DNA from 4 places in the Streptomyces sp. NPDC043996 genome. Region 2 is predicted to be linked to each of the others. Evidence: riboswitches for the same ligand, from Rfam matches in the RefSeq annotation. Region 2 holds a riboswitch; each other region holds the start of a gene.
What was found. A riboswitch is a leader RNA that binds a small molecule or an ion and turns the genes downstream of it on or off. The one in region 2 is predicted to bind cobalamin.

Region 1: it holds a riboswitch for cobalamin, as region 2 does, so the genes downstream of both, AC07A4_RS29830 (ABC transporter substrate-binding protein) here and AC07A4_RS00780 (ribonucleoside-diphosphate reductase subunit alpha) in region 2, are expected to answer to the same signal.
Region 3: it holds a riboswitch for cobalamin, as region 2 does, so the genes downstream of both, AC07A4_RS06220 (hypothetical protein) here and AC07A4_RS00780 (ribonucleoside-diphosphate reductase subunit alpha) in region 2, are expected to answer to the same signal.
Region 4: it holds a riboswitch for cobalamin, as region 2 does, so the genes downstream of both, metE (5-methyltetrahydropteroyltriglutamate--homocysteine S-methyltransferase) here and AC07A4_RS00780 (ribonucleoside-diphosphate reductase subunit alpha) in region 2, are expected to answer to the same signal.

The regions. Positions count from the first base shown of each region.
Region 1 covers NZ_JBWKEY010000013.1:23,235-30,607, reverse strand. Annotated here, with positions in the region: gene AC07A4_RS29865 (NAD(P)H-dependent flavin oxidoreductase) at 1-11, shown strand, start outside; gene AC07A4_RS29860 (arsenate reductase family protein) at 62-433, opposite strand; gene AC07A4_RS29855 (hypothetical protein) at 599-913, shown strand; gene AC07A4_RS29850 (DUF2252 domain-containing protein) at 1,241-2,575, shown strand; gene AC07A4_RS29845 (asparaginase) at 2,711-3,688, shown strand; gene AC07A4_RS29840 (AraC family transcriptional regulator) at 3,796-4,674, shown strand; gene AC07A4_RS29835 (VOC family protein) at 4,680-5,126, shown strand; cobalamin riboswitch at 5,150-5,334, shown strand; gene AC07A4_RS29830 (ABC transporter substrate-binding protein) at 5,395-6,453, shown strand; gene AC07A4_RS29825 (FecCD family ABC transporter permease) at 6,450-7,373, shown strand, end outside.
Region 2 covers NZ_JBWKEY010000001.1:161,828-169,200, reverse strand. Annotated here, with positions in the region: gene AC07A4_RS00800 (bifunctional albaflavenone monooxygenase/terpene synthase) at 1-431, shown strand, start outside; gene AC07A4_RS00795 (GlxA family transcriptional regulator) at 449-1,420, opposite strand; gene AC07A4_RS00790 (hypothetical protein) at 1,514-1,744, shown strand; gene AC07A4_RS00785 (ribonucleotide-diphosphate reductase subunit beta) at 1,657-2,697, opposite strand; gene AC07A4_RS00780 (ribonucleoside-diphosphate reductase subunit alpha) at 2,697-5,117, opposite strand; cobalamin riboswitch at 5,245-5,373, opposite strand; gene AC07A4_RS00775 (hypothetical protein) at 5,496-6,314, opposite strand; gene mctP (monocarboxylate uptake permease MctP) at 6,410-7,373, opposite strand, start outside.
Region 3 covers NZ_JBWKEY010000002.1:486,433-493,805, reverse strand. Annotated here, with positions in the region: gene AC07A4_RS06245 (LysR family transcriptional regulator) at 1-641, opposite strand, end outside; gene AC07A4_RS06240 (hypothetical protein) at 638-766, opposite strand; gene AC07A4_RS06235 (DMT family transporter) at 863-1,819, shown strand; gene AC07A4_RS06230 (hypothetical protein) at 1,876-2,076, opposite strand; gene AC07A4_RS06225 (cytochrome P450) at 2,424-3,797, shown strand; gene AC07A4_RS06220 (hypothetical protein) at 3,856-4,224, opposite strand; cobalamin riboswitch at 4,399-4,620, opposite strand; adenosylcobalamin (AdoCbl) riboswitch at 4,725-4,823, shown strand; gene AC07A4_RS06215 (homocitrate synthase/isopropylmalate synthase family protein) at 5,507-7,348, shown strand.
Region 4 covers NZ_JBWKEY010000005.1:412,911-420,283, forward strand. Annotated here, with positions in the region: gene AC07A4_RS15865 (M14 family zinc carboxypeptidase) at 1-2,275, opposite strand, end outside; gene metE (5-methyltetrahydropteroyltriglutamate--homocysteine S-methyltransferase) at 2,451-4,769, opposite strand; cobalamin riboswitch at 4,941-5,164, opposite strand; gene AC07A4_RS15875 (3-hydroxybutyryl-CoA dehydrogenase) at 5,231-6,109, opposite strand; gene aceB (malate synthase A) at 6,106-7,373, opposite strand, start outside.

The DNA of each region.
Region 1 (7,373 bases), on a different contig from region 2:
CCGCCGGTTGAGGCCCCGGGCGCGCTGAGGGCGGCCCCCGCGCGCCCGGGCCGCGCGGGGGTCAGCGGCGGCCGAGCGCGTCCCGCACCGCCTCCTCCGTGCGGGCCACCACCGCGGTGCCGTCGTCCGCGGTGATCAGGGGCCGCTGGATGAGCTTGGGATGCGCGGCGAGCGCCTCGATCCAGGCCTCGCGCCCGGAGGCGTCCCGGGGCCAGCGCACGCGGTCCTTCAGGTCGAGCTCCTTGGCGGCGGCCTCCTGGGTGCGCGTGATGTCCCAGGGTTCGAGGCCGAGCCTGCCGAGCACGTCACGGATCTCGTCGGCGCTCGGCACGTCCTCCAGATAGCGGCGCACCGTGTAGTCGGCGCCCTCCGCGTCGAGCAGCGCCAGGGCGCCGCGGCACTTCGAACAGGCGGGATTGATCCAGATCTCCATGCCGCAACGCTACCCGTGAACCATCCGTCCCGTGCCCCTCAAACCCCCTCTGGCCAGCGGAGATTGCCGCTCGCTCCCGATGCTGTTGTCAGTGCCGCCCCGTAGAATGGAAGCAATGTTCGACGGAGCCCGCGAGGGTTTCCGCACCGCGACAGGAGGATGTCTGTGCCCGCTGCCGCCACCCGTTCCAGGAAGTCCACCACACCCCGCGCCGCCCGCACCCAGTGCCCGAACCAGCTGCCGTACGCGCCGCTGGAGAAGCACCCCCTGCCCCCCGGCCGCCCGCGTGAGTGGTACGTCTCGCACAACCGCCGCCTCAAGGCCATGCGCCTGGCCATCGCCCTCCTCGACGCGGGCGTGTTCGTGCCGAACCAGGCCAACAACGTCCGGATACGGACCATGGCCGAGACGGTCGGCATCCACCCGCCGTCCGACACCACGTGCCACATGGTGCGGGCCCTGATGCGCTACTCCCGCTGACGGTCCTCAAACGCCGGACGGGCTTTTTTCTCCCACCCGCCCGCCCTTACACCTGCGGCCGCTCCCGCACTCCCCGACCTAGCGGCTCGCGGCTGGGTGGGCACTTCAAGCCTGTCCGGCGCCTGCGGACAATCGCGTGAGCGCGGGGATTCAGCCCGCCCGGCGTTCGAGGGCGGGGCGCGGAGCGCCGATGCTGTTGAGTTGAGCGGGGGCCGGGGGCGGCAACCCCCGGCTCACCCGTTCGGCGTACTACACATGCGCGCCCGCGCGCACCCGCATTGGCTGCTCCTGAGGCCAGGCCGAGACCCGAGAGGGGAGTGACCGCCCATGACCACGCCGGCCGAGCGTGCGGAGCGCGGCAAGGCGGCCCGCAAGCGGGCCTCCCGGTCCTCGCACGGGGCCTGGATACCCGCGGCCGACCGGCCCGACCCGGTGGCCGTCCTGGAGCGGCAGGCGGCCGACCGCGTACAGGACCTGCTGCCGATCCGCTACGGCAGGATGGCCGCGTCCCCGTTCGCTTTCCTGCGCGGCGCGGCCGCCGTCATGGCGGGCGACCTCGCCGCCCAGTGGCACACCGGCCTGACCGTGCAGCTCTGCGGCGACGCCCACCTGCTGAACTTCGGCGTGTTCGCCTCGCCCGAGCGCCGCCTGCTTTTCGACCTCAACGACTTCGACGAGACCTACCCCGGCCCCTTCGAGTGGGACGTCAAACGGCTCGCCGCCAGCGTCGCCGTCGCCGCCCACGAGAACGGCCACGGCGAGGACCGGGCCCACGCGGCGGCCCAGGCGGCCGCCGCCGCGTACCGCACGGCCATCCGCCGCCTCGCCCGCAGGGGCGAGCTCGACGTCTGGTACGAGCGCGTCGACACCGGCGACCTGCTGCCCCTCATCAAGTCCGCGCGCCACCGCCGCCGCGCCGAGGCCCGCCTCGACCACGCCCGCCGCCGCACCAGCCTCCAGGCCCTCGCCAAGCTCACCGAACTCGCCGACGGGCGGCGCCGCATCATCCAGGACCCGCCCCTCCTTGAGCCGACCGGCGCCCCGGACATGGCGGCCCTGCGCAAGATCTTCGGCGACTACCGCTCGACGCTCACCGAGGAGCGCCGCCTGCTGCTCGACCGCTACCGCTTCGTCGACGCGGCCCGCAAGGTCGTCGGTGTGGGCAGCGTCGGCACCCGCTGCTTCATCGTGCTCCTCACCGGCCGCGACGCCGGGGACCCGCTCTTCCTCCAGATCAAGGAGGCGGTGCGCTCGGTCCTGGAGGAGCACCTGCCCACCGGGCCCTATCTGCACCCCGGCCACCGCGTCGTCGCGGGCCAGCGCCTCCTCCAGGCCGCGAGCGACATCTTCCTCGGCTGGATGACGGGGCCGCAGGGGCGCGCGTACTACTGGCGCCAACTGCGGGACATGAAGGGCTCCATGGACATCACGGACATGGACTCCGCCGAACTCCTCGCCTACGCCCGCCTCTGCGGCACCGCCCTCGCCCGCGCCCACGCCCGCTCCGGCGACCGCGTGGCCATCGCCGCCTACCTGGGCTCGGCCGACACCTTCGACCGGGCCGTGGCCACCTTCGCGCTGCGCTACGCCGCCCAGAACGAGGCGGACCACAAGGCGCTGACGCACGCGATCTCGGCGGGAGTCCTCGCGGCGGCGGAATAGGACCGGGAAGGGGGGCGCAAGCCCCGGGTTTCGGGAAGGGGCGGGCGTGGGGAGCCTCCGGCAGGACCCCACCCGCACCCAGGTTCACACCCGCACCCGCCCCCACACCCGCCCCCGCACCCGAATCGAGCCCCCATGCCCCAAGGCACGGTCAGCGTCTTCACCCTCGGCGGCACCATCTCCGCCCAGGCGGGCGGCGGCCCCACCCGCCTCACCGGAGCCCAGACCTTCGCCGACACCCCCGTACCGGACGGCGTCAAGGTGGAACTCCACGACGTCCGCCGGCTCCCGGGCTCCTCCCTGACCCTGGCCGACCTGGCAGAGCTCGCCGCGCGCGTGGACGAGGCCACGGCGGCGGGCCACGGCGTCGTGGTCGTCCAGGGCACCGACACCCTGGAGGAGACGGCGTTCCTGCTCGACGTGGCGTGCGCGCGCCGTACCCCCGTCGTCGTCACGGGCGCGATGCGCCGCCCCGACCTGCCGGGCGCCGACGGCCCCGCGAACCTCGCCGCGGCCCTCGCGGTCGCCGCCGACCCCCGCTGCCAGGGCCTCGGCGTCCTCGTGGTCCTCGCCGACGAGATCCACGCCGCCCGCCACGCCCGCAAGGCACACACCACCTCCCTCACGACGTTCGCCTCGCCGGGCGCGGGCCCCCTCGGCCGGGTCGTGGAGGGCGTCCCGCGCGTCCTGCTCCGGCCCCAGGAACCCACCGTGGAGCGCCCGTTGCGGCTGCGCGCGCCCGCCCGCGTCGCCCTGGTCACCCTCAGCATCGGGGACGGCGGGGAACTCCTCGACGCGGTGGACGACCGCTTCGACGGCCTGGTCGTGGCCGCCTTCGGCGCGGGGCACGTGCCGACGTGGCTCGTCGAACCGCTCGCCGGGCTCGCCGGGCGCATGCCCGTCGTCCTGGCGTCCCGCACCGGCGCGGGCCCGCTGCTCAGCGAGACCTACCGCGGCCCCGGCTCCGAGGCCGACCTGCTGTCCCGCGGCCTGATCCCCGCGGGGGAACTCGACGCGCCCAAGGCCCGCCTCCTGCTGTACGCGCTGCTCGCCGACGGCGCGGACCAGGCGGCCACGCGAGCGGCCTTCCACCGCCTGCGCGGCGGCGCCTGACCGGTCAGGCGAGCTGGTCCGGCGTCACCGTCAGCCGCCGCTTGGCCGCGATGGCCTCGCCGAGCTTCGCCGCGCCCCGGGGCGGGCCGCCCGGCCACAATGGGCTCATGGACGCCGACACCGCGGCCCGCGAGTTCGTCCGGGCCGCGCCCCCGCCGGAGCAGCGCGGCCTGGTCGTGTCCGCCGTGGGCTACCGCAGCCGCGGCCAGCGCCCCGCCCTGCACCGCGGCCTGCCGTCGCCGTACCTGACGCTGATCTTCTCCCTGGACGGACCGGTCGTCACCGGCGCCACCCCCGGCCAGGCCAGGGGCCCGGACGCCGTCCGCACCGACATCGTCGTCGGCGGCCTGCACCAGAGCCCGGCGTACGTGGTCCAGCCCGAGCACGAGGCGGGCATCCAGCTCGCCGTGCACCCGCTCGCGGCCCGCGCGCTCCTCGGCCTGCCCGCGGCCGAGCTCGCCGGGCAGCTCGTCACCGACGGCACGGACGTCCTCGGGCGGGTCGCCGCCGACGTACGGGAGCGGCTGTGCGAGGCGGAAGGGTGGGACGAGCGGTTCGCCCGCCTGAACGCCTACCTGGCGCGCCGCACGGCCGACGCCGGGCGCGTGGGCGCGGTCCGGCCGGAGATCGCCGAGGCCTGGGCGTGGCTGGCCCGCCACCGGGGCGCGGGCACGCTGCGGGGCCTGGCCGCGCACGTGTCCCTCAGCGAGCGGCGCCTCTCCGCCCTGTTCCGCGCTGAAACCGGCGTCACGCCCAAGCAGGCCGCCCGCCTGATGCGCTTCCAGCACGCGAAGGCGCGGGTCGTGCGCGCGGTCGTCGCGGGCGCGCCCCTGGACCTCGCCCGGGTCGCCGCCGACTGCGGCTACTACGACCACTCCCACCTGGTGCGCGACTTCCACCAGTACACGGGCGCGAGCCCGAGCGCCTGGCTGGCCGAGGAGTGCCGGAATATCCAAGCCGGGGGGCACCTCAACGGCGCAGACTGAGAGTCATGAACAGCAACGAAAGCACCCATAACGGAACGAGCGACCAGCCGCTGCGCGCCCCCGACGTCTGGCCCACCTTCCAGGCCGACGACGCCCCCGCCCTGATCGACTTCCTCGTCGGCACGGTCGGGTTCCTGCGCACCGCCGTCTACGAGGACGGCGGCCGCGTCGCCCACGCCCAGCTCGACTGGCCCGAGGGCGGCGGCGTCATGCTCGGCTCCTACGACCCCGAGGCCGCCGAGTGGTGCCTGCGGCCGGGCACGTTCGGCGCGTACGTCGTCACGGACCGCGTCGACGACCTCTACCGGCGCCTGAAGGACGCGGGCGTGAAGGTGATCCGCGAGATCGAGGACCAGCCTTACGGCAGCCGGGAGTTCGCTGTCGCCGACCCCGAGGGCAATAAGTGGTCCTTCGGCACCTACCGCGGCGAACCCCGCCCCGACCAGGGGTGACGTCCGCCCCGTCCGGGGCGGGGTGATAGCTTGCGGACGCCAGTCACGCCCGCACCCGGGCCAGGGAATCCGGTGGGAATCCGGAACTGACGCGCAGCGGTGAGGGGGACGGGCGGGGCCAGCGGCCACTGGGCGTTCCTGCGCCCGGGAAGGCGGCCCCGTCCGGACGATCCCGAGTCCGAAGACCTGCTGGCGCCGCCGTCCGCGCCCCGGGCGGCGGGGTTCGCAGACCAGGCTCCGCGCATGAGCCCTGAATCCGGGAAGACGTGTGCCCTCACCCACCGCTCGCCGCCGTACCGTCCCGCCGCGCGTACGCCGCGCCGCCCTGCTCGCCGCGACCCTCGCCCTCGTCACCGCCTGCGGCGGCCCGGCCGGGGACCGGGACGAGGGGGCCAAGGCCGACGGCTACCCCGTGACGCTCACCGCCTGCGGCGAGAAGGTCACCGTCAAGGCCCCGCCCCGGCGGGCCGTCTCCCTGGACCAGGGCTCCTCCGAGATCCTCCTCTCCCTCGGCCTCGCCGACCGCATGGCGGGCACCGGCACCTGGACCGACCCCGTCCGCCCCGACCTGAGGAAGGCGAACGCGAAGGTCGAGCGCCTCGCCGACCGCTACCCGTCCCTGGAGAAGGTCCTCTCCAAGGAACCGGACTTCGTCAGCGCCTCGTTCCTGTACACCGTCGGCAAGGGCGGCGTCGCCGACCGCGCCAAGTTCACCGGACTCGGCGTCCCCGTCTACGTCTCGCCCACCGACTGCGCGGGCAAGGACAACTCCGGCGGCGGCGACGGCAAGCGCGTCAAGACCCTCACCATGGACACCGTCTACGGCGAGATCCGCGACCTGGCCCGGATCTTCGACGTCGAGAAGCGCGGCGAGCGCCTCGTCGCGGACCTCAAGGCCCGCACCGCGAAGGCCTCCCGCACGGTCACCTCCTCCAAGGCGTCCGTCGCCTACTGGTTCTCCGACTCCAAGGCCCCCTACATCGCGGGCTGCTGCGGCGCGCCCGGCGTCATCACACGCGCCCTCGGCGTCACCAACGCCTTCGCCGACACCCGCGCCGAATGGCCCCAGATCAACTGGGAGACCGTCGCCGACCGCGACCCCGACGTCCTCGTCATCGGCGACCTCACGCGCAAGGCGCAGTCCGCCGAGAGCGCCCGCGAGAAGATCAAGTTCCTGGAGTCCCACCCGGTCACCAAGAACCTCACCGCCGTGAAGAAGAAGCGGTACGTCCTGCTCAGCGGCCAGGCCCTGAACCCGACGATCCGCACCGTCGACGGCGTCGAGCAAGTCGCTGCGGGCTTGCGGAAGTTCGGCCTGGCGCGGTGAGCACCGCCGTGCGCGCGGGCGCGCGGGGAGCGTGGCGCGCGGGCCTGCTGTGGACGGCCGGACTCGCGGCGCTGCTCCTGTCCGTGGCCGTCGCCGTCACCATCGGCCCGGCCGACATCTCCGTCCCCGACGTGTGGTCGGCGGTGGCCGCGCACCTCGGCTGGGGCGAGCCACGGCTCACCCCGCTGCGCGACGGCATCGTCTGGAACCTGCGCATGCCGCGCACGCTCCTCGCGGGCGTGTGCGGCGCGGGCCTCGCCGTGTGCGGGGCGGTCCTCCAGTCGCTCCTGCGCAACCCTCTCGCCGACCCCTTCGTCCTCGGGGTGTCGTCCGGGGCGTCCACGGGCGCCGTCGCGGTGGCCGTCCTCGGCGTCGGCGGGGGCGTCCTGACGCTGTCCACCGGCGCGTTCGTCGGCGCCCTCGGCGCCTTCGCGTTCGTCCTGCTGCTCAGCGGGGCCCTCGGCGCCACGACGGACCGCGTGGTCCTGTGCGGCGTCGCGGCGATGCAGCTCTTCTCCGCCGTCACCTCCTTCATCGTCCTGACCTCGGCCGACGCCGAGACCATGCGCGGCATCCTGTTCTGGCTGCTCGGCTCGCTCAGCGGGGCGGGCTGGACGGACGTGACGGTGTGCGCCGCCATCCTGGCCGCGGTGCTCGCGATCTGCCTCGCCCACGCCCGTACGCTCGACGCGTTCGCCTTCGGCGAGGACGCGGCGGCCTCCCTCGGCGTCCAGGTGACCCGGGTCCGCCTCGTCCTGCTGTCCGCGACGGCCCTCCTTACGGCGGCCCTGGTCAGCGCCGCCGGAGCGATCGGCTTCGTCGGCCTGACCCTGCCGCACGCGGCCCGCGCCCTCGTCGGCGCGGCCCACGCCCGCCTCCTTCCGGTGACGGCGCTGACCGGCGCGGTCTTCCTGATCTGG
Region 2 (7,373 bases):
AGGAGCTGCCGCACACGCGCAATGTCGTCACGGAGGCCATGCGTATACGACCGGCCGCCTGGATTTTCACGCGGCGGTCCGTTGCCGAGACCGCCCTCGGCGGCTATCGCATTCCGGCCGACGCGGACATCGTGTACAGCGTGTACGCGATGCAGCGCGATCCGCGTTCCTTCGAGCGGCATCTGGAGTTCGACCCGGACCGCTGGAATCCGGAACGCGCGGCGAGCGTACCGGAGTTCGCCATGATGCCCTTCAGCGTCGGCAACCGTAAGTGCCCCGGGGATCACTTCAGCCTGGCGGAACTCGCCATCATCCTGGCGACGGTCGCCCCGAAGTGGCACCTCGCCCCCGTGGCCCGGACCGATTCCCGCACCAAGGTCGGCATCACGCTGCACCCGAGGAGGCTGGTCCTGAGGGCGCGGCGGCGGTGACGCCCGGGGGCCCGGCGTCAGGCGGCGGTGCCGATGCCGGGCCCCCGGAACGTCCGCCGGTAGGCGTTCGGGGTGGTTCCGAGGGCGCGGACGAACTGGTGGCGCAGCGCGGCGGCGGTGCCGAAGCCGGAGCGCGCCGCGACGGTGTCCACCGTCTCGTCCGTCGCCTCCAGGAGCTCCTGGGCGCGCAGCAGCCGCTGGCGCAGCAGCCAGCGGTAGGGCGTGGTGCCCGTCTCCTCCTTGAAGCGGCGCGCGAAGGTGCGCGGCGACATATGGGCGCGGGCGGCCAACTGGTCGACGGTCAGCTCCCGGTCCAGATGGCGCTCCATCCAGGCGAGGGCGCCGCCGACGGTGTCGCACCGGGTGCGCGGCAGCGGCCGCGCGACGTACTGGGCCTGGCCGCCGTCGCGGTGCGGCGGCACGATCATCCGGCGCGCGATGGCGTTGGCCACCTCCGGGCCGTCCTCCGCGCGCACCAGGTGCAGCGCGGCGTCGATGCCCGCCGCGGTGCCCGCGGAGGTGATCACCGGATCCTCGTCGACGTACAGCACGTCCGGTTCGACGGCCGCGCGCGGGAAGCGGCGCCTCAGCTCGTCGGCGTGCCGCCAGTGCACCGCGCACCGCCGCCCGTCAAGGAGCCCGGCCGCGCCGAGCACGAAGACGCCGGTGCACACGCTCAGGACCCGGGCGCCGCGCTCGGTGGCGCGGCGCAGGGCGTCGAGCAGGGCGGGCGGGAAGTCCCGCGTCACGTAGGAGTTCCCGGCCGGGACGGTGATCAGGTCGGCCTCTTCGAGCCGGTCGAGGCCGTACGGCGTGGAGATGGTGAAGCCCGCGTGGGTGGAGAGCGTGGGGCCCTCGGCCGAGACGAGCGCGAAGTCGTACACCGGAAGCCCCTCGTCGCCGCGGTCGAGGCCGAACACCTCGCACACGACGCCGAGTTCGAAGGGATGCACGCCGTCGAGCGCGACGGCGGCCACATTGCGCAGCATGGACCCAGTGTGCCGCGCCCTTGGCAGGAAATCGAGGGGTCGCGTCAGTTCTGCCACTCACGCCGGAGGACGGCCGACGCGAGAGTGGACGTCATGAACACACACGACGCACTCAACACGCTGGCCGTCCTCGTAGTCTTCCTGCTCATGGCCCTGCCGTCACTGATCGGCCACGCCCACGACCGCCGGATCGACCGGCAGCTGCGGGACGCCGAGCACGGACCCGGGCCGCGGGATCAGAACTCGTCGTCGAAGGAGACCGAGCCCTCCACGGCGACCTGGTACGCCGACGGGCGCCGCTCGAAGAAGTTGGTCAGCTCCTGAACGCCCTGCAGCTCCATGAACGAGAAGGGGTTCTCGGAGCCGTACACCGGCGCGAAGCCGAGACGCTGAAGGCGCTGGTCGGCGACGCACTGGAGGTACTCGCGCATCGACTCGGTGTTCATGCCGGGCAGGCCGTCGCCGCACAGGTCGCGGGCGAACTGCAGCTCGGCCTCGACCGCTCCCTTGAGCATGTCCGTGACCTGCTCCTGGAGCGCCTCGTCGAACAGCTCCGGCTCCTCCTTGCGGACGGTGTCCACGACCTCGAAGGCGAAGGACATGTGCATCGTCTCGTCGCGGAACACCCAGTTGGTGCCGGTCGCCAGGCCGTGCAGCAGACCGCGGGACCGGAACCAGTAGACGTACGCGAAGGCCCCGTAGAAGAACAGGCCCTCGATGCAGGCCGCGAAGCAGATCAGGTTCAGCAGGAAGCGGCGGCGGTCCGCCTTGGACTCCAGGCGGTCCAGCTTCTCGACCGAGTCCATCCACTTGAAGCAGAACTCGGCCTTCTCCCGGATGGAGGGGATGTTCTCCACGGCCGCGAAGGCGGCGGCGCGGTCCTCCGGGTCGGGCAGGTAGGTGTCGAGCAGCGTCAGGTAGAACTGGACGTGCACGGCCTCCTCGAACAGCTGACGGCTCAGATAGAGCCGCGCCTCGGGGGAGTTGATGTGCTTGTACAGCGTAAGGACGAGGTTGTTCGCCACGATCGAGTCGCCGGTCGCGAAGAACGCGACCAGGCGGCCGATCAGGTGCTGCTCCTCGGCCGTCATCTTGGCGAGGTCGGCCACGTCCGAGTGGAGGTCGACCTCCTCCACGGTCCAGGTGTTCTTGATCGCGTCCCGGTAGCGCTCGTAGAAGTCCGGGTAGCGCATGGGGCGCAGCGTCAGCTCGAAGCCGGGGTCGAGCAGGTTCTTCTCACCGGCCGTCGTGACGGTGTGCTTGTCGGACTGGGACATTACTGGCAGGCCTCGCAGGACTCGGGGTTTTCCAGGGAGCAGGCGATCGCCTCGGGGTCGGTCACCTGCTGGGGTACGGGGGCGGCCGCGGCGGCGGTGCCACCGGCGGCGCGGGCGATGCGCGTCGCGGGGCGCGAGCGCAGGTAGTACGTGGTCTTGATGCCCTGCTGCCAGGCGTAGGCGTACATCGAGGAGAGTTTGCCGATGGTCGGCGTCTCCAGGAACAGGTTCAGGGACTGCGACTGGTCCAGGTACGGGGTGCGCGCGGCGGCCATGTCGATCAGGCCGCGCTGCGGGATCTCCCACGCCGTGCGGTACAGGTTCCGCACCTCCGCGGGCACCCAGCTGAAGCCCTGCACCGAGCCGTTGGACTCGCGAAGGGCCTCACGGGTCTGCGCGTCCCACACGCCGAGCTTCTTGAGGTCCTGCACCAGGTAGGAGTTGACCTGGAGGAACTCGCCGGACAGCGTCTCGCGCTTGAAGAGGTTGGAGACCTGCGGCTCGATGCACTCGTAGACGCCCGCGATGGAGGCGATGGTGGCGGTCGGGGCGATGGCGAGGAGCAGCGAGTTGCGCATGCCGACCTTGCCGATGCGCGTCCGCAGCGCCTCCCAGCGCTCGGGCCAGGCGCGCTCCGCCGCGGTGTGCTCGTAGTGGTCGGGATGCAGGACGCCGCGGGCGGTGCGGGTCTTCTCCCAGGCGGGCAGCGGGCCGTGGCGCTCGGCCAGGTCCGCGGACGCCTCGTACGCGGCGAGCATGATCCGCTCGGCGATCTTCGTGGAAAGCGCCTTCGCCTCGGGGGAGTCGAAGGGCAGCCGCAGCTGGAAGAAGACGTCCTGCAGACCCATGGCGCCCAGGCCCACGGGGCGCCACTTGGCGTTGGAGCGCCCGGCCTGCTCGGTCGGGTAGAAGTTGATGTCGACGACGCGGTCGAGGAACGTCACGGCGGTGCGGACGGTGGCGTCCAGGCGCTCCCAGTCGATGTCCCCCTCGGCCACGAAGGCGCCGAGGTTCACCGAGCCGAGGTTGCAGACGGCCGTCTCGCCGTCGTCGGTGACCTCGAGGATCTCCGTGCACAGGTTGGAGGAGTGCACGGTGTGGCCGGGCTCGGCGGTCTGGTTGGCGGTGCGGTTGGAGGTGTCCTTGAAGGTCATCCAGCCGTTGCCGGTCTGCGCGAGGGTGCGCATCATCCGGCCGTACAGATCACGGGCGGGCATGGTCTTCTGGGCGAGACCGGCCGCCTCCGCCTTCTGGTACGCCGCTTCGAACTCCTCGCCCCACAGGTCGACGAGCTCGGGCACGTCGGCGGGCGAGAACAGCGACCAGTCCTGGTCGGCGGCGACGCGGCGCATGAACTCGTCCGGGATCCAGTGCGCCAGGTTCAGGTTGTGGGTGCGCCGGGCGTCCTCGCCGGTGTTGTCCCGCAGCTCCAGGAACTCCTCGATGTCGGAGTGCCAGGTCTCCAGGTAGACCGCGGCGGCGCCCTTGCGGCGGCCGCCCTGGTTCACGGCGGCGACGGAGGCGTCCAGGGTCTTCAGGAACGGCACGATGCCGTTGGAGTGCCCGTTCGTGCCGCGGATCAGCGAACCGCGGGAGCGGATGCGGGAGTACGAGAGGCCGATGCCGCCGGCGTGCTTCGACAGGCGCGCCACCTGGTGGTACCGGTCGTAGATGGAGTCCAGCTCGTCCAGCGGCGAGTCGAGCAGGTAGCAGCTCGACATCTGCGGGTGGCGGGTGCCGGAGTTGAACAGCGTCGGCGACGACGGCAGGTAGTCCAGGCGGCTCATCAGGCCGTACAGCGCGGCGACCTCGTCCAGGGCGCGCGCCGAGTCGTCCTCGGCGAGGCCGACGGCCACGCGCAGCATGAAGTGCTGCGGGGTCTCGATGACCTTGCGGGTGATCGGGTGGCGCAGCAGATAGCGGCTGTGCAGGGTGCGCAGGCCGAAGTAGCCGAAGCGACGGTCGGCGCCGTCGGCGAGCGCGGCCTCCACGAGCGCGTCGAGACGGGCGCCGTGCAGGGTCGTGAACGCGGCGGTGCGGTCGGCGATCAGGCCCTCGCGGTGGCCGACCGCGACGGACTCGGAGAACGACGTGACGCCCTGCGACGCGGCCTCCTCGCGGATGCCGATGCTCAGGAGCCGGGCGCCGAGCCGGGAGTACGCGGGGTCCTCGGAGATGAGGCCGGCGGCCGCCTCGGTGGCGAGCTCCCGCAACTCGGCCTCGTCGGCCTTCGCCGAGCGGCCGCGCAGCGCGGCCGCGGCGACGCGTCCGGGGTCGGCGTCGGGGAGGTCGACGGTGAGGTCGGTCAGGGTGCGCAGCAGGGCGGTTCCGGGGCCGTCGGCGGACGGCGCGGACTGCTCGGTGGGCTGCTGACCGGCTTCGGCCTGCGCTGATGCGGGCTCGGCGGGCGCGATGGTCACGTGGTGCTCTCCCTCGCTCGGCTCTGGGCTCGCGGGGGAGGCGACGCGCGGGCGCACCCGGGCAGGGGCGGGCCGCGTCCGCCGGCCCACTCCGCGAGGCCCGGACGTCTTCGCACCCGGGCCGGATGGACCGGGCGCGCCGTCGGCAGGTCCTCGGACTCACGGGTACGCAAAAGCACACCAGTACACCGTTGCGGGACAGTTCCGGACTTGCACCGGATTCCCCTGCGGCGACAGCGAGGACGAGCATACATCTTGTGCTGGCTTTCGGTGGCACCCCTAGATGTTGTGTCGGAGGGTGACGCAGGCCTCACAAAAGAACGCCGCTGGAAGGTCAACTCATGGACGGGGAGTGGCATTCCACGGCCCGTCCGGGGCTCAGCCGCCCGTCCTCGGCGGGTCCTGCGGCGCCCCGTCCCCGTGCCGCGGCAGGTCGCCGCGCTCGACGGGCTGGGTGGGCTGGACGGGCTTGACGGGCTTGACGGGCTTGGTGGGATCGGTGGGTTCGACGGGCTTGCTGGGCTCGGTGGGCTCGCCCCGCGTGTCGCGCCCCGTGGACGCGGGCAGGATCGCGTCCAGCTCGCGGGCGTCGGCGCGGTGGACGTGCGCGGCGGCGGCGCGCAGCGTCGCGCGGTCCACGGCCGCGCGGTCGGCGGAGACCTGGACGCGCAGCCCGCGCTCGGTGAGGGCGTACTCGTGCCGGGAGCCGCTCACGCGGTACCAGCCCCTGCCGTCCTTCGCGCACGCGCTCGCGGCGGGCTGGACGGTGCGGCAGTTCCCGTCGCCGACGGTGCCCCGCTCGACGCGCAGGGCGATCTGGGCGGTGCCCTTCACATAGGTGACCTGGAAGCCGTCGTCGCCGAGGACGCCCGCGGACTGCTTCGCGGCCCGGTAGCCGGGGACCTTCGTCAGGTACACGTGCTCCACCCGGGTCTGCGCGGCGAGGGCGCGGGCGACGAGTTCGGAGCGCTTGGGGGGCGCGGCGGCCGGGGAGCGCCGCGGGGAAGCGGCGGCTTCGGAGCGCTGCGGGGAGGCGGACGCCCGGATGCCGTCCCCCTTCTTCTGTTGGGTCTTCTCCGTGGAGTTCTCTGCGGACTTCTCAGCGGACTTCTCTGCGGACTTCTCATCGGCTCCGCAGCCGGTGAGCGCGAGCGGTATGAGCAGCAGGGCCGGGAGCAGGAGGCGGCGGGGTCTCATGCGCTCATCCTCGCGCATGGGACCCCGCCGCCCGCTGTGCGGCTACGACCGCTCTGGCCGCACCGGCCGCCGCGTCCGCTTCGTCCGCGCCGTTCTCAGTGCCCCGCCCCCACCTTCGGCAGCTCCACGGCCACGCCCTTGTCACCGGCGTCCGCCGTGTAGTCCTCCGGCGAGGTCTCGTCGACGCCCTCGGGGGCCTTGAGCGCCTTCAGGACGAAGGTGAGGACCACCGTCACGACCACGTTCAGGACGAACGCCGTCAGGCCGATGTAGCCGATCTCGCCGATGCCGGGGATCTCCTTGGAGGACCCGCCGAAGTGCTTCTGCGTCGGCGAGGCGACGCCGTACGCGGCGACCGTCCCGTACACCATGCCGACCGCCCACCCGGCGAGCAGCGCCCAGCGGTGGAACCAGCGCGTGAACAGGCCGCCGACGAGGGCGGGCATGGTCTGCAGGATCCAGATGCCGCCGAGGAGCTGGAAGTTGATGGCGACCGTCTTGTCCATGGTGAGCACGAACGCGAGCGCGCCCACCTTCACCAGGAGCGACACCAGCTTGGAGACCTTGGTCTCCTGCGCGGGTGTCGCGTCGGGCCGGATGAAGTCCTTGTAGATGTTGCGGGTGAAGAGATTCGCGGCCGCGATGGACATGATGGCCGCCGGGACGAGCGCGCCGATGCCGATCGCCGCGAACGCGACGCCCGTGAACCAGTCCGGGAACATGTCCTCGAACAGCTGCGGGATCGCCAGCTGCCCGTTCTCGACCTTCACCCCGGCCGCGATCGCCATGAAGCCGAGCAGCGCGAGCAGGCCCAGCATCAGCGAGTACAGGGGCAGGATCGTGGTGTTGCGGCGGATCACGTCACGGCTGCGCGAGGACAGCGTCGCGGTGATCGAGTGCGGGTACATGAACAGGGCGAGCGCCGAGCCGAGGGCCAGGGTCGCGTACGTCCAGGTGCCGGCGTCGCCGGGCACGAGCGCGCCCACGGGCTTGCCCGTCGCCTCGTTCGTCGCCGAGAACTTCTCGTTCGCCGCCTGGAAGATCTCGTCGAAACCGCCC
Region 3 (7,373 bases), on a different contig from region 2:
GCGGCGGTCGCGATGGCGTCGATCGTCGCGAGCAGCGGGAAGCCGTCGTGAACGGTGATCCAGGGCTGGTCGGCGACGTCGCCGGGCGTCAGCCGGGCCTTGGCGGCCAGCGGGTGGCCGACCGGCACGGCCACGTCCAGCGGCTCGCGCAGCAGCGTGGTGGCGACGACCGAGGACGGCCACGGCGGCGCCGGGTCCATGCGGTGGGCGAGGACGAGGTCGTAGTCCCGGGTGAGCAGCGGGAACCGGTCGCGCGCGACGTCCTCGTCGGCGAGGGCGAGCCGGGGGTGGCCCGGACCCGCGAGGCCGCGGAGCAGCAGCGGGAAGAACGCGGCGCCCGCGCTGTGGAAGGCCGCCACGGACACGGGGCCCTCCGGCTCGTTGAGGAACGCGTCGATGGTGTGCCGGGCGTGGGCCAGGGCGCTCTCCACGCCGACCGCCGCGTCGGCGAGCGCCTGCCCGGCGTCGGTGAGCACGAGCCTGCGCCCGTCGCGCTCGGTGAGCGGCACCGGGATCGACCGCTGGAGCAGGCGCAGTTGCTGGGAGACCGCCGACGGCGTCATCAGCAGGGCCTCGGCGGCCGCCGTGACGCTGCCGAGCTCGCCGAGCTCCCGCAGGATGCGCAGCTGCCGTTCGTTCATCGGCACGGTGTTCCGCGCGGCGGCGTCTCGTGCGTGAGCGCCTCGTGCATCGACGTCTCGTGCATCGACGTCTCGTGTGTCGACGTCTCGTGCGTCGGCGTTCCGCGCGGCGGCGTTCGGGTCATCGGGACAGTGTAGGGACGCTTCACCATCCGTGAAGAAACTCGGTCTTGGCTTCAACATCATCTCGCGGCAGCGTGGGCGGGGTGCTCCCCGTCTCCCTGCTCCACGCCCGCCGCGCCGACGCCGTCCTGCTCCTGGTCGCCCTCGTCTGGGGCTCCAGCTATCTGGCCGCCAAGACGGCCGTCGACGTCCTGCCCGTGCTCGTGGTGCTGTTCGCGCGGTACCTGCTGTCCGCCGCCGTCTGCCTCCCGCTGACGGCCGCCCGCGCCCGCCACCGGCGCTTCACCCGGGACGAGATCCGCGTCGGCGGCGTCCTCGGGCTCACGCAGGCGGCCGTCCTCGTCCTGGAGACGTACGGGGTCGCGCACACCAGCGCCGCCAACGCGGGCCTCATCATCAGCCTCACCATCGTGCTCACCCCGCTCCTGGACCGCGCGTCCGGCGGCGGCCGCCTCCCGGCCCGGTTCTTCGCGGCGACCGGCCTGTGCCTGCTGGCCGTGGGCCTGCTCATGTCCGGCGGCGGCTTCCACGCGCTGCGGGGCGGCGACGCGCTGATGCTGGCGGCCGCGCTGGTGCGCGCCGTCCACGTGGCACTGGTGGGGCGGCTGACGGCGGGCCGCGCGGTGCGGCCCGCGCACCTGACCACCGTGCAGACCGTCGTCGGCACCGCCGTGTTCGCGGTGCCCGCCGCCAGCGGTCTGCCCACGCTGGTGGAGGCCGACGCCGCTGTGTGGGCGCAGCTCGGCTATCTCGCCCTGTTCTGCAGCGTGTTCGCGTTCCTGGCGCAGACGTGGGCGGTGCAGCGCAGCTCCGCGAGCCGCGCCAGCCTGCTGCTCGGCACCGAGCCGGTGTGGGCCGCGGCGGTGGGCGTCGGCCTGGGCGGCGAGCGGTTCACGGTCCTCGCCGGCGTGGGGGCGGCGCTCATGGTCGCGGGCACGTACTGGGCCCAGGCCGTCGAACGCGCCCACCGGGGCGGGGCGCCCGGCGGCGCCAGGAAACGGAACGGCCGGACGGTACCCGTACCGTCCGGCCGTGATCCGAGCCGTGTCACCTAGTCCCGCGGTCCCGGTAGTCCCGCGGTCCCAGGCGCATCCGGCTCCAGACGCTGGTGTCAGTCCCAGGCGTAGCCGTCCCCGAACAGCAGGGTGTGCTCCAGGACGTCCTCCATCGGGTCGTCGATCTGGCCGGTGTTGAGCAGCGCCACCACGGGCGCGTTGTGCGAGTCGCGGTGTGTCTCGTCGGCGTGGGCCGTGCCGGTCGCCAGGGCGACCGGGCCACAGGACAGCGCGGCCACCAGCGCCCAGCGGGACAGATTCCTCACCCAACTGCCGTTCACAGACTGCTCCTTGACGTATCGACTGCTCGTGGAGGCGCTGGACCAGCCGGTCCGGCCCGTTCGCGGTGTCCAACCGCCGAAGCGCTCAGGAGTTACCGACGATCATACGAACGTGTCGTCTGAGCGGTCGTGTGAACCACCGGGCGGCTGTTCCCGGAGCGGGGCGCGACGGCATGTCCGCGCGCCCGCCCGCTCGCGAGTACGCCCTTACTTGTCGGACCGGCCGCCGCGACCATGGGGGCGCGCTGGACCACACCCCCGCCCGGCGAAACCCCCCACGGCAACGACAGAGCAGACACACAGCACCGCTAGGAGAGCGCTCTATGCCGTCCGCACCAGACCCGGCCGGACCGACACCCGTGGCCGCCCGGGCCCTTCCGCTCCTCGGTCACGCCCTGCCCATGTGGCGCGACCCGATCCCGTTCCTGCTGGCGCAGCACTCCGTCGCGCCGCTGGTGCGGCTGCGCCTCGGCCCCAAGTCCGTGTACCTCGTCACGCGCCCGGAGCTCGTCCGCACCGTGCTCGCCAGCGGGCAGCGCAGGTTCGACAAGGGCGGCCCGTTCGTGGACACCGCCCGCACCCTCATCGGAGAGGGGCTCAGCACCTGCTCGGCCCACGAGCACCGCTATCAGCGCCCGTTGATGAACCAGGCGTTCCGCCAGGAGCGCATCACGGGGTACGCCGCCGCCATGGCCGGGTGCGCCGCCGAGGCCGTCGCCGCCTGGCAACCCGGCCAGCACATCGACGTGTGCCGCGAGACGCGCCGCCTGGCCTGCCGCGCGCTGACCCGCACCCTGTTCTCCGACCCGGCCCAGGCCTGGCGCACCGGGCGGATCGAGGAGGCGTACACCGCCCTGATGCCCGGCATGTGGTGGCAGATGGTCGTCCCCTTCCGCCGCGTGCACCGCCTGCCCCTGCCCGTCAACCGGGAGTTCGGGCGGGCCAGGGCCCGGGTGCGCGAGCTGATCGCGGAGATGGTCGCGGCCTACCGGGAGCGCGGAGCCGGTCTCGGCGACGGGCTCTCCGTCATCATGTCGGCGCGCGACGAGAGCGGCCGGGCCTTCACCGACGACGAGGTGTGCGACCAGATCGCGGCCCTCATGAACGGCGGCATCCCCGCCACCGCCGACCTGCTGGCGTGGACGCTCCGCGTCCTCGCGGAGAACGGCGACCTGGAGCGGGAACTGCACCACGAGGTCGACTCCCAGCTGACCGGGCGCCCGCCCGCCTACGACGACATCCCGGGCCTGCCGCTGCTGGCCCGGGTCCTCACGGAGACGCTGCGGCTCTATCCGACGGTGTCGGTCCTCAGCCGCAGGGTCACCGAGGCCGTCACGCTCGGCGGCACCCGCCTTACCCCGGGGGACGAGGTGATGTTCAGCCCGTACTGCCTGCACCGCGACGCCCGCGTGTTCCCCGACCCCGGCCGGTTCGACGCCGATCGCTGGCTGCCCGGCAAGGCGGGCCCGGAGCAGCGCGAGGCGTTCATGCCCTTCGGCGTGGGCGTCCGCCGGTGCATCGGTGAGACGTACGGCATGACCGAGGCGATGCTCGCCGCCGCGGCGGTTCTCTCCCAGGTGTCCCTCGCCCGGATCCCGGACGCCCCCGCCGCGAAGCCGCTGCTGCGCATGACGCTCTCACCCGCCCCCCTGACCCTGAGGGTCGAGCCGCGCCGCCGCGTGGCCGCGCGGCACTGACCCCGGCGGTGCCGCTCGACGGGCCCCGAGCGGCACCGCGCCCCCGAGGCGGTGTCCCTCACGCCGCCGGGGTACGTCCCGGACCGCCCCGTGTCCGCGGACCGCGCTCCGCCCCGGTGAGGGCGCGGACCTGGTGCGCGCGCCGCCGTATCTCGGTGACCAGGGCCAGGCCGGTGGGTGCGGGTCCTGACGCCGGGGGGAGCTCCCGCGACCCCGGCGGGGCGTCGTCGTCGAGCGCCGCGACCAGGGTGTCCAGGAACTCGCTCATGTCGACGAGCGTGTCCCGCAGCATCCGCATCCTCGCGGTCTGGCTGCCGAGTTGTCTGCGCGTGGCGAGCAGACTCTCGAACTCCTGCACGGGCACGGCGACCATGGACGTGCCGTCCACGACGACCCGCCGCGGATTGTTCCGCACCGATGGGCCCACGGAGATCTCCTTCGCGAGATGAGTCCCTGAGGTCCCGGCGACGGGACGGGGGCGCGAAGGGGTGACGGAGCGGACGGCAGTGATACGACCGGGCGCGGCATCCCGCGCGGTCGTCCGTTCGCTCTGTACGCCGACCCGCCCTCGAGGTCACCGGGATGTCCGCGCGCGAAGGGGTCCGCGCGCGGGCAGTTGGCAGGTCTTCGGACTCGCGGGCACGCCCTCCTGACGGAGGACTCCTACTGGCCGTCGCTTCCCAGGCCCCGTTCGTCGGGCCCAGTGCGTGTGACGGCGGTCGTTCCCGCTCACCGCTGCGGGGCAGTCCCGGATTCCCACCGGGTTCCCTCTTGCGACGCTCCCGCCTGGCGGACGGGGCGAACCAGCTGCTCGCAGCAGCCTACGCGGTGTCGCTCGGGAGGGAACAGGACCGCCCGGGGAACAGTGGGTGGGGGTCGATAGGGGGTGACTGGCGCGGGGGCGACTGCTAGACATGTGGGGCCAACACCCGCGGCACGGGGAAGCCGGTGAGAATCCGGCACGGTCCCGCCACTGTGACCGGAGGAGCCCCGGCTCCTTCGGAAGTCAGATCGCCGTCCGCGGGTACCACGACGAAGCCCACGAGGATGGCGCCGACACGTCGCGGGAGTCTCTTGCATGCCTGTCCGCCGCTGCTCCACCCTGAGCGGAACCGGAGCCATTCGCACCGTTCGTTCACGATCCGCGAACGTGGTGGCCCTGCCCTGACGCGCACGGAAAGCACCGATCCGGGCCTCTCGTGCCCCCTGCCAGGGTGCGCCTGACCTTCCCGTCCCGCGTCCGCGCGTAATGACGGACCAGTCAGCGCCGCGGCACCCCGCGTCTCGCCCGGTGACAAGGCACAGCGTCGTGCCGCCACTTGCGCGTGGCCGACTCCGGGGAACCCCGGACCCCGTCGTACCCGAAGACTGACCGAACAGCTCCCTTCGCTGGAGACGTCGCTGCCGCGGCCCACCATGGCCGTGCCCGCGCCGATCCTCCACGGGACCTCGCCCCGCCCGACCGGTGGGGCCGAGCCGGCCCGGATGCGACCTCGGCCGGGTCACGGCCGCCCGACCCGACGTCCCCGAGCGGCTGACCCCTGCCCTCCGGACGTCGCCTCCCGGACCGCCCGAGCCGGTACCGCCCCGCGCCCCGGCGGCCCGACACCGCCCCCTCCGCGCGCGTGACCGGCTCCGCGGCGGACCGCCCCACCAGGACATCCGACCCAGGACGTCCGACAACGACAACCGCTCAGGAAGGACGCCCGGTGGCTCACACGCGCACCGCACCGGCCGGGACCCCGCTCGGCGACAGCTTCCACCTCTACGACACCACCCTGCGCGACGGCGCGCAGCGCGAGGGGATCTCCTACTCCGTCACCGACAAACTCGCCTCGGCCCGCCTCCTCGACTCCCTCGGAGTCGGATTCATCGAGGGCGGCTGGCCCGGGGCCCTGCCCAAGGACACCGCCTTCTTCCAGCGCGCGGCCTCCGAACTCGACCTGAGACACGCGGCCCTGGTCGCCTTCGGCAGCACCCGCAAGCCGGGACGGCGGGCGGAACGGGATCCGCAGGTGCGCGCCCTGCTGGAGTCCGGCGCCCCCGTGATCACCCTGGTCGCCAAGACCGACCGGCGGCACATCGAGCGCGCGCTGCGCACGGACGTCGCGGAGAACCGCGCCATGGTCGCGGACACGGTCCGCTTCCTGGTCGCCGAGGGGCGCCGGGTGTTCCTCGACGGCGAGCACTTCTTCGACGGGTACGCCGACGACCCCGACACCGCGCTGCGGGTCCTGGACGCGGCCATGGAAGCGGGCGCCGACGTCGCCGTGCTCTGCGACACCAACGGCGGCCGACTGCCCGGCCGCCTCGCCGACGTCGTCGCCGAGGTGATCGAGCGCACCGGGTTCCGGATCGGCATCCACTGCCAGGACGACACCGGCTGCGCCGTGGCCAACACGATCGCGGCCGTCGAGGCCGGAGCCACCCACGTCCAGTGCACGGCCAACGGCTACGGCGAACGCGCGGGCAACGCCGACCTGTTCGCGGTCATCGGCAACCTCACCACCAAACTCGACCTGCCGGTGCTTCCGCCCACGCGGCTCACCGAACTCGCGGGGACCGCCCAGGCCCTGGCGGAGACCGCCCACGTGGCCCCCGACCGGCACCAGCCCTATGTGGGCGCCGCGGCCTTCGCGCACAAGGCGGGCCTGCACGCCAGCGCGATGAAGGTCGACCCCAGTCTCTACCAGCACATCGACCCGGACGTCGTCGGCAACACCTCCCGCATCCTCGTCACGGAGATGGCAGGGCGCGCCAGCCTGGAGCTGAAGTGCCTTCAACTCGGGTTCGACATCAAGGACTTCGAGTCCACGGACTTCGAGTTCAAGGGCGCGGACGCCAAGGGCACCGAGGCATTCTCCCGCGTCGTCGCCCGCGTCAAGGAACTGGAGGCCGGTGGCTGGTCCTTCGAGTCGGCCGACGCCTCGCTCGCGCTGCTCCTGCACGAGGAACTCGCGGGCACGGCGACACGCCCCGTGGACCCGGCCACCCGCCCCGCCGGCACGGCCAGCGGCCACCGCGCGCCACGGCTGCCCGGCGGCTTCACACCCCTGACGTACCAGGTCGTCGAGCGCCACACCGCGGACGGCACCGTGGTCTGCGAGGCGAGCGTGCGGCTGCGCGCGGACCACCTCGCGGACGCCTCAGGAACCTCAGAAGCCTCAGAAGTCTCAGGAACGGGACCGCTGGGCGCCGGAGCGTTCGCCACCGAAGGCGCCGGGGACGTCATCGCGACGTCCGGGGGCGAGGGCCCGGTCCGGGCCCTGGACGCGGCGCTGCGCCGGGCCCTGGTGCCGCGGCTGCCGTGGGTCGCGGAGACCGCCCTCGTCGACTCCAGCGTGCGCGTCCTCGACAGCGCCCCCGGCGCGCCCGCGCTGACCCGCGTGCTCGTCGTCTCCCGTGACGCGGAACGCGAGTGGACCACCGTCGGCGTGCACGCCAGCGTGGCCGTGGCCGCCATGCTCGCGCTCGGCGACGCCCTCGCCTACAAGCCCCTGGGCGACACGCTCATCCGCGCCGGGACGCGGGCGCCCGTCCCCACGAGATGAACCGCCCGAAGGGCCGAAGGACCAT
Region 4 (7,373 bases), on a different contig from region 2:
CCTGCGCGTAGTTCACCAGGACCGCCCGGTAGGTGCCCGGCGGCGGATCGAGGAGGACGGCGCGCGCGGACGTCTCCCCGCTGGTGTCGGAGGCGACGGGCGCCCCGGACGCGTCGTACAGGTACAGGTCCCAGTGCGTGCGCGGCGACGACCAGGAGACGCCCACCGTCAGCTTGCCGTTGTCGACGTCCGGCGGCCCGCCGACGCGGAACGTGGAGCTCTCCGCCGCCGGGTCGCCCGGGTAGCCGTCGTTGACCGGGGGCACGCCCGGCGGATTGGTCACCGCGAGGCCGTCCTGCGGCGGGCCCTGCGGGTCGCGCCCGTACCGCCCGGCGACGTACGGCCGCGTCGAGGGGTTCACCGCCCACCGGAACCGGCCCCCGCGCGCCTCGAGCACCGACTCGAGGCGGTCCGTCACCTGGAGCGGCGGCTTCGTCGAGCCGTCCGGCTGCAGCACCGGCGACGTCGGCGTGCGGAACGTCTTGCGCAGCCGCAGGACGTGCCCCTTGGGCGCCCGCCCGGTCAGCGTCGCGTGCGCGGCCGGGTCCGCGGTGTCCTTGAGCACGGCGAGCAGCGCCCCGCGGTTGCCGCCCCGGCCCGCGCCGGGCGAGGGGGGAAGACCCGCGTACTCGGCGACCACGGCCTCGGCGTAGGGCCCGTGGAAGCCGCCGCCCGCGAGCTCCACGGTCAGGCCCCAGCCGCCGGTCGCCCAGTACGACCAGTCCTCGGTGGCGCCGGTGTTGTCGTACAGCTGCCAGCTCGGCCGGGACGGGTAGCCGGTGCGGGCGGCCACCTTCTCGGCGAGCGCGCGGTAGCGGGGCTCGTCGAGCGGCGGCCGGGTGTCGGCGAGTCCTGGCGGGCGCAGGACGAGCGCGGCGGGCGTGTGCAGCGTGGTCAGATGGGTCACCTGGCGCGAGGACACCAGGGCGCGGACGTTGCGCGCCTCCGGCTCGCTGAAGGGCTCCGGTCCCCGGTAGGCGTCGCCGTTCCAGGTGGGCCCGGCGCCCGGGCCGCCCCAGAAGCCGCCGTAGTTCCGGTTGGGGTCGGTGCCGCGAAGGCGGCCCGCGGGGTTGGCCGCGCACACGCCCGTCGCGTACGGCGGTGGCGCGTCCCGCACAGCGCAGTTCTTCCGCTTCGACTCGTAGTCGAAGCGGGACTGGTCGCCCTTGGGCGCGGCCTCGCGGGACACGGCGAACCCGTCCGGGCTGACGACGGGCACCACCACGCTCCGGGTGCGCGCGACGAGCGGGCGCAGGGGGCGATGGAGCGCGTACCCCCGCACCAGCTCGTGCGCCCACTCCATGGCGACCTCGCCGCTCGGCCACTCGCGGGCGTGGTGCACCCCCATCGTCAGGTCGACGGGCTTGCCGTCGCCCGCGTGCCGCACGCCGTCGGTGATCTCCACGCCGACGACGTCCCGGCCCTCCCAGGTCGGCTCGGGCAGTGTGAACACCCGCACCAGACGGGGGTGCTTACGGGCCAGCTCCTTCAACTCGTACTCGTAGTCGTACAGATGCCGGTAGCCGGTCCGCCCCGACGGCAGCGGCGAGCGGGCGGTGCGCGCCGCGTAGGCCCGGTCGGCGCGGGCGTCGCGCACGGACCGCGCGGCCAGGTCGCGCTCCACCACCCGCCACCTAAAGCCGTGGCGGGCGAGGGCGGCCCGGTCGCCGCCGTCGGCGAGCACGACGTCGAGTCCTTCGCCGTCGCCCTTGCCGGTGACGTCGAAGCCGAGCCCTACGAGCCGGTCGCGGTCGGCGCGGGCGGGGGCGCGCACGCGGACGAGCTGGGGCGGCGGCGCGGCGGCGGACGGGGCGCCGCGGGGCGTGCCCGTCCGCGCGGCGCCGGTCGCGCTCGGCGGCGTCGCCAGGAAGTCGAGGCCGAGCCGTGCCGCTGCGGCGGGCCCGCCGTAGCGGCACCCCTGCACCACGAGCCGCTGCCCGCGCTCGACGAACCCCTCGGCGAGCTCCCGGGACCGGGGGCCCGCCGAGGCGGCGACGACATCGCCGGTGGCGCGGTCGAACACGGCCACGTCCCAGTCGCCCCGCGCGCCGCCGGGCGACGTCCGGGCCACGGGGGACAGCCGCGCCCGCACGAGGCCGTCGGCCGTGGCGGTCACCTCGCGCCGGTCGGCGCCCGCGGCCCCGGCGGCCAGCGGCCGGGCGAAACAGGCCCGGGCGAAGGACCGTTCGGCCCGCAGCACGTCCGGCGGGGCCGCGCGGGCGGCGCCCCCGGAGTCCACGGCGAGCAGGGACGCCACGACCGCGCCCGCGCTCACGAGTAGGCAGACCCCGGCGGCTCTGCCGCGCGGGCCCCTCGGCCTCCGGCCCTCGCGCACGCGACCCCCGCCTCCTCCCCGCTCCCCCTCACGCGCTCACCTCGTGGCCGCGCCGGGTGAGTCGTGTGTAGCACGGCGGGCGGAGACGGGAAACGGGGCGATCGGCCACCTGCGGTCAGGGGGCCGACAGCTCCCCGCGCACCGCACGGGCGGCGGCGACCAGGTTCTCCAGGGAGGTGCGGGTCTCCGGCCAGCCGCGGGTCTTCAGGCCGCAGTCGGGGTTGACCCACAGGCGTTCGGCGGGGATCGCCTCCAGGCCGGTGCGCAGGAGCGCCGCCGCCTCCTGGGCGCTGGGGACGCGGGGGGAGTGGATGTCGTACACGCCGGGCCCCGCCTCCCTCGGATAGCCGTGGGCGGCGAGTTCACGGGCGACCTGCATGTGGGAGCGGGCCGCCTCCAGGCTGATGACGTCGGCGTCGAGGTCGTCGATGGCGGCCACGATGTCGCCGAACTCGGCGTAGCACATGTGCGTGTGGATCTGGGTGTCCGGGCGCACCCCGCTGGTGGTGAGCCGGAACGCCTCCGTGGCCCAGGCCAGATAGCCCTCGTGGTCGGCGGCGCGCAGCGGCAGCGTCTCGCGCAGGGCGGGCTCGTCGACCTGGATGACGGAGGTGCCCGCGGCCTCCAGGTCGCCGACCTCGTCGCGCAGGGCGAGCGCGACCTGGCGGGCGGTGTCGCCGAGCGGCTGGTCGTCGCGGACGAACGACCAGGCGAGCATGGTGACGGGGCCGGTCAGCATGCCCTTGACCGGGCGGCTCGTGAGCGACTGGGCGTACGTGGTCCAGCGCACCGTCATCGGCACGGGGCGTGAGATGTCGCCCGCGAGGACCGGCGGGCGCACATAGCGCGTGCCGTACGACTGGACCCAGCCGTGCTGCGTGGCCAGATACCCCGTCAGCTGCTCGGCGAAGTACTGGACCATGTCGTTGCGTTCGGGCTCGCCGTGCACCAGGACGTCGATGCCGGTCTTCTCCTGGAAGGCGACGACCTCCTGGATCTCGGCCTTGATGCGCTCCTCGTAGCCGAGGGTGTCGATGCGGCCCGCGCGCAGGTCGGCGCGGGCGGCCCGCAGGTCGCCCGTCTGCGGGAAGGAGCCGATGGTGGTGGTGGGGAGCAGCGGCAGGCCGAGGTGGGCGCGCTGGGCCGCGGCCCGCTCGGCGTACGGCTGGGAGCGGCGCCCGTCGGCGTCGGTGACGGCGGCGGCGCGGGCGCGTACGGCCGGGTCGTGGGTGAGCGCGGACCCGGCGCGCGACGCCAGGTCGGCGCGGTTGGCGGCGAGTTCGGCGGTGATGGCGCCGGTGCCCTGCGACAGGCCCTTGGCGAGGGTGACGATCTCGGTGGTCTTCTGCCGGGCGAAGGCCAGCCAGCGCAGGATCTGCGGGTCGATGTCGCGCTCGGCCGCGGCGTCCAGGGGGACGTGCAGGAGCGAGCAGGAGGCCGACACGTCGACCCGCTCGGCGAGGCCCAGGAGGGTGCCCAGGGTCGCCAGGGACTTCTCCAGGTCGTTGATCCAGATGTTGCGGCCGTTGACGACCCCGGCGACCAGGCGCTTGCCGGGCAGCCCGCCGACGGCGGCGAGCGCGTCGAGGTTCGCGGTGGCGGACTCGGTGAAGTCCAGGGCCAGGCCCTCGACCGGGGCCTTCGCCAGGACGGGCAGGGCCTCGCCGAGGCGGCCGAAGTAGGAGGCGGCGAGCAGCTTCGGCCGGTCGGTGAGGGCGCCGAGGTCGCGGTAGGCGCGGGCGGCGGCGTTGAGTTCGGCCGGGGTGCGGTCCTGGACCAGGGCGGGCTCGTCGAGCTGCGCCCACGCGGCGCCCGCCGCGCGCAGGTCGGCGAGGACCTCGGCGTACACCGGGAGCAGCCGGTCCAGGAGCGTCAGCGGCTCGAAGTCGGCGGCGACGCCGGGCGCGGGCTTGGCGAGCAGCAGATACGTGACGGGGCCGACCAGGACCGGGCGGGCGTCGAGGCCGAGCGCGAGCGCCTCCTTCAGCTCGGCCACCTGCTTCACGGAGTTCGCGGTGAAGACGGTGTCGGGGCCCAGTTCGGGGACGAGGTAGTGGTAGTTGGTGTCGAACCACTTGGTCATCTCCAGCGGGGCGACGTCCTGGGTGCCGCGCGCCATGGCGAAGTAGCCGTCCAGGGCGTCGGCGGCGACGGCGTCGCGGTGGCGCGCGGGAATGGCGCCGACCATGACGGTGGTGTCCAGGACGTGGTCGTAGTACGAGAAGTCGCCGGTGGGGACCTCGTGGATGCCCGCCTCCGCGAGCTGGCGCCAGTGGGTGCTGCGCAGTTCGGCGGCGGTGGCGTGGAGGGCGTCGGCGGTGCCGCGGCCCTTCCAGTAGCCCTCGATGGCCTTCTTCAGCTGCCGGTCCTTGCCCTGGCGGGGGTAGCCGTACACGGTGGCCCGTGCTGCCGCGGCTGCGGGCTTGCTGGTCACGGAGATCTCCTTCGCGAGATGAGTCCCTGAGGTCCCGGCGACGGGACGGGGGCGCGAAGGGTGACGGAGCGGACGGAGGGATACGACCTGGCGCGATATCCGCGCGGTCGTCCGTTCGCTCTGTACGCCGACCCGCCCTCGAGGTCACCGGGATGTCCGCGCGCGAAGGGGTCCGCGCACGGGCAGTTGGCAGGTCTTCGGACTCGCGGGCACGCCCTTCCTTGACGGAGGACTCCTACTGGCCGTCGCTTCCCAGGCCCCGTTCGTCGGGCCCAGTGCGTGTGACGGCGGTCGTTCCCGCTCACCGCTGCGGGGCAGTCCCGGATTCCCACCGGGTTCCCTCTTGCGACGCTCCCGCCTGGCGGACGGGGCGAACCAGCTGCGTGGGTCAGCTTAGGCGGGAACGCGCCGCCGTGGGGACGCGCTGTCCATGATGCGGACAGCGCGGGCCCTGGGCCGCCTCAGCCCCGCTGGCGCCGGTCGTAGACGTGGAAGCCGCGCCCGGACTTCTGGCCAAGGAGGCCCGCCTCGACCATGCGCTGGAGCAGCGGCGGCGGCGCGTACAGCGGTTCCTTGAACTCCTCGTACAGCGAGTTCGCGATGGCCGCGACGGTGTCGAGGCCGATCAGGTCCGCGAGGCGCAGCGGGCCCATGGGGTGGGCGCAGCCGAGCTCCATGCCGTGGTCCACGTCGGCCGCGGTGGCGAAGCCGGACTCGGTCATCCGGATCGCCGCCAGGAGGTACGGGATGAGGAGCGCGTTCACGATGAACCCGGCCCGGTCGCGGGAGTGCACGACGGTCTTGCCGAGCGTCGCCGTGGCGAAGTGCCGTACGCGGTCCGTGGTCCGCGCCGAGGTGTGCAGCGAGGTGACGACCTCCACCAGCGGCAGCACCGGCACGGGGTTGAAGAAGTGCAGGCCCACCACGCGGTCGGCGCGCTGGGTCGCCATGCCGAGCCGCATGACCGGGATCGAGGAGGTGTTGGTGGCGAGGATCGCCTCGGGGTCCTCGACGACCTTGTCCAGGGCGGCGAACACCTCGGTCTTGGCGTCGGGGTTCTCGACGATGGCCTCGATGACGAGCTGCCGGTCGGCCAGGTCGTCGAGCTGCCCGGTGAAGGTGAGCCGCTCCAGGGCGGCCTCGGCCTCGCGGGGCGTCGACTTGCCGTGCCGTACGGCCTTGTCGAGGGAGGCGGCGACGCGTGCGCGGGCGCCGTGCGCGGCGGTGGCATCCGCCTCGCACACGAGCGTGTCGAGCCCCGCCCGCGCGCACACCTCGGCGATGCCCGCGCCCATCTGGCCGCCGCCGACGACTCCGACGCGCTGGATGGCGGCGCTCATGACCGGGGCTCCGTGGTGCGCACGAGGTGGCGGCTGTAGGCGTCGGGCGTGAAGAACCGGGGGAGTTCGGCGGCGAGGGCGCAGCGCTCGAAGAGGCCGCGGACCTCGGCCAGGGGAGCGAAGGGGAACGCGGCCACCAGCGCGTCGAGTTCCTCGTCGAGGACCCGCAGCACCTCCTCCCGTGCGACGGCCCCGTGGCGCAGCCACTGCCAGATCTGCACCCGTGCGATCTCGGCGGTCGAGGCGTCCTGCGTCACCCCGTCCACGACGACGGTGCCTTGTCCGCGCAGCCAGGCGGCGAAGTAGCGCACCGCGACCAAGACGTTGACGCGCACGCCCTCGGGCGTCGGCGGCCCGCTGACGCGCCGCACGGCCAGGAGTCGCGCGGGCGTCACGTCCACGTCGCCGCGGGCCCGGTCCAGCTGGTGCGGCGCGTCGCCGAGCACGCCGTCGAACGCCTCCCGGCACGCGGGGACGAGCGCCGCGTTGGCGACCCAGGAGCCGTCGAAGCCGTCCTCGGCCTCGCGCTCCTTGTCCAGGCGCACCGCGGCGAGCGCGGCCGCGGCGGCTTCCGGCTCCCCGTCCGGGACCTGGGCGGCCATGGCGCCGATGGCGTGCGCGCCGCGCCGGTGGCAGGTGCTGACCATGAGGTCGGTGTACGCGTGCAGGAACGGGGCGGTCATGGTGATCCTGGCGCGGTCGGGGAGCAGGAAGTCCGTGCGGTGCCCGAAGGTCTTGATGACGCTGAAGAGGTAGTCCCAGCGGCCCGCGGTCAGCCCGGCGGCGTGCTCGCGGAGTTCGTAGAGGATCTCCTCCATCTCGAAGGCCGCCGTGACCGTCTCGATGAGCGCGGTCGCCCGGATCGTGCCCCGCGGGATGCCGAGGAGCTCCTGCGCCAGGACGAACACGTCGTTCCACAGGCGGGCCTCGTAGCGGTTCTCCAGCTTGGGCAGGCTGAAGTACGGGCCGTGCCCGGCGTCGAGCTGCCGCTGGGCGCAGTGGAAGAAGTACAGGCCGAAGTCGACGAGCGCGGCGGGCACGGCGCTCCCCTCGTACTCCAGGTGCTCCTCGTCGAGGTGCCAGCCGCGCGGCCGGACCGTGATCGTGGCCGGGGGCCTGTGCTCCGCGCCCACGGGAGTCGGGTGGCCGATGCGCCGCTCGACGGCGTCAAGGAGCACGACCTGCCCGTCGATCACGTTCGCCCAGGTCGGCGCCGTGGCGTCCTCGAAGTCCGCCACCCACACCCGCGCGCCGGAGGCGAGGG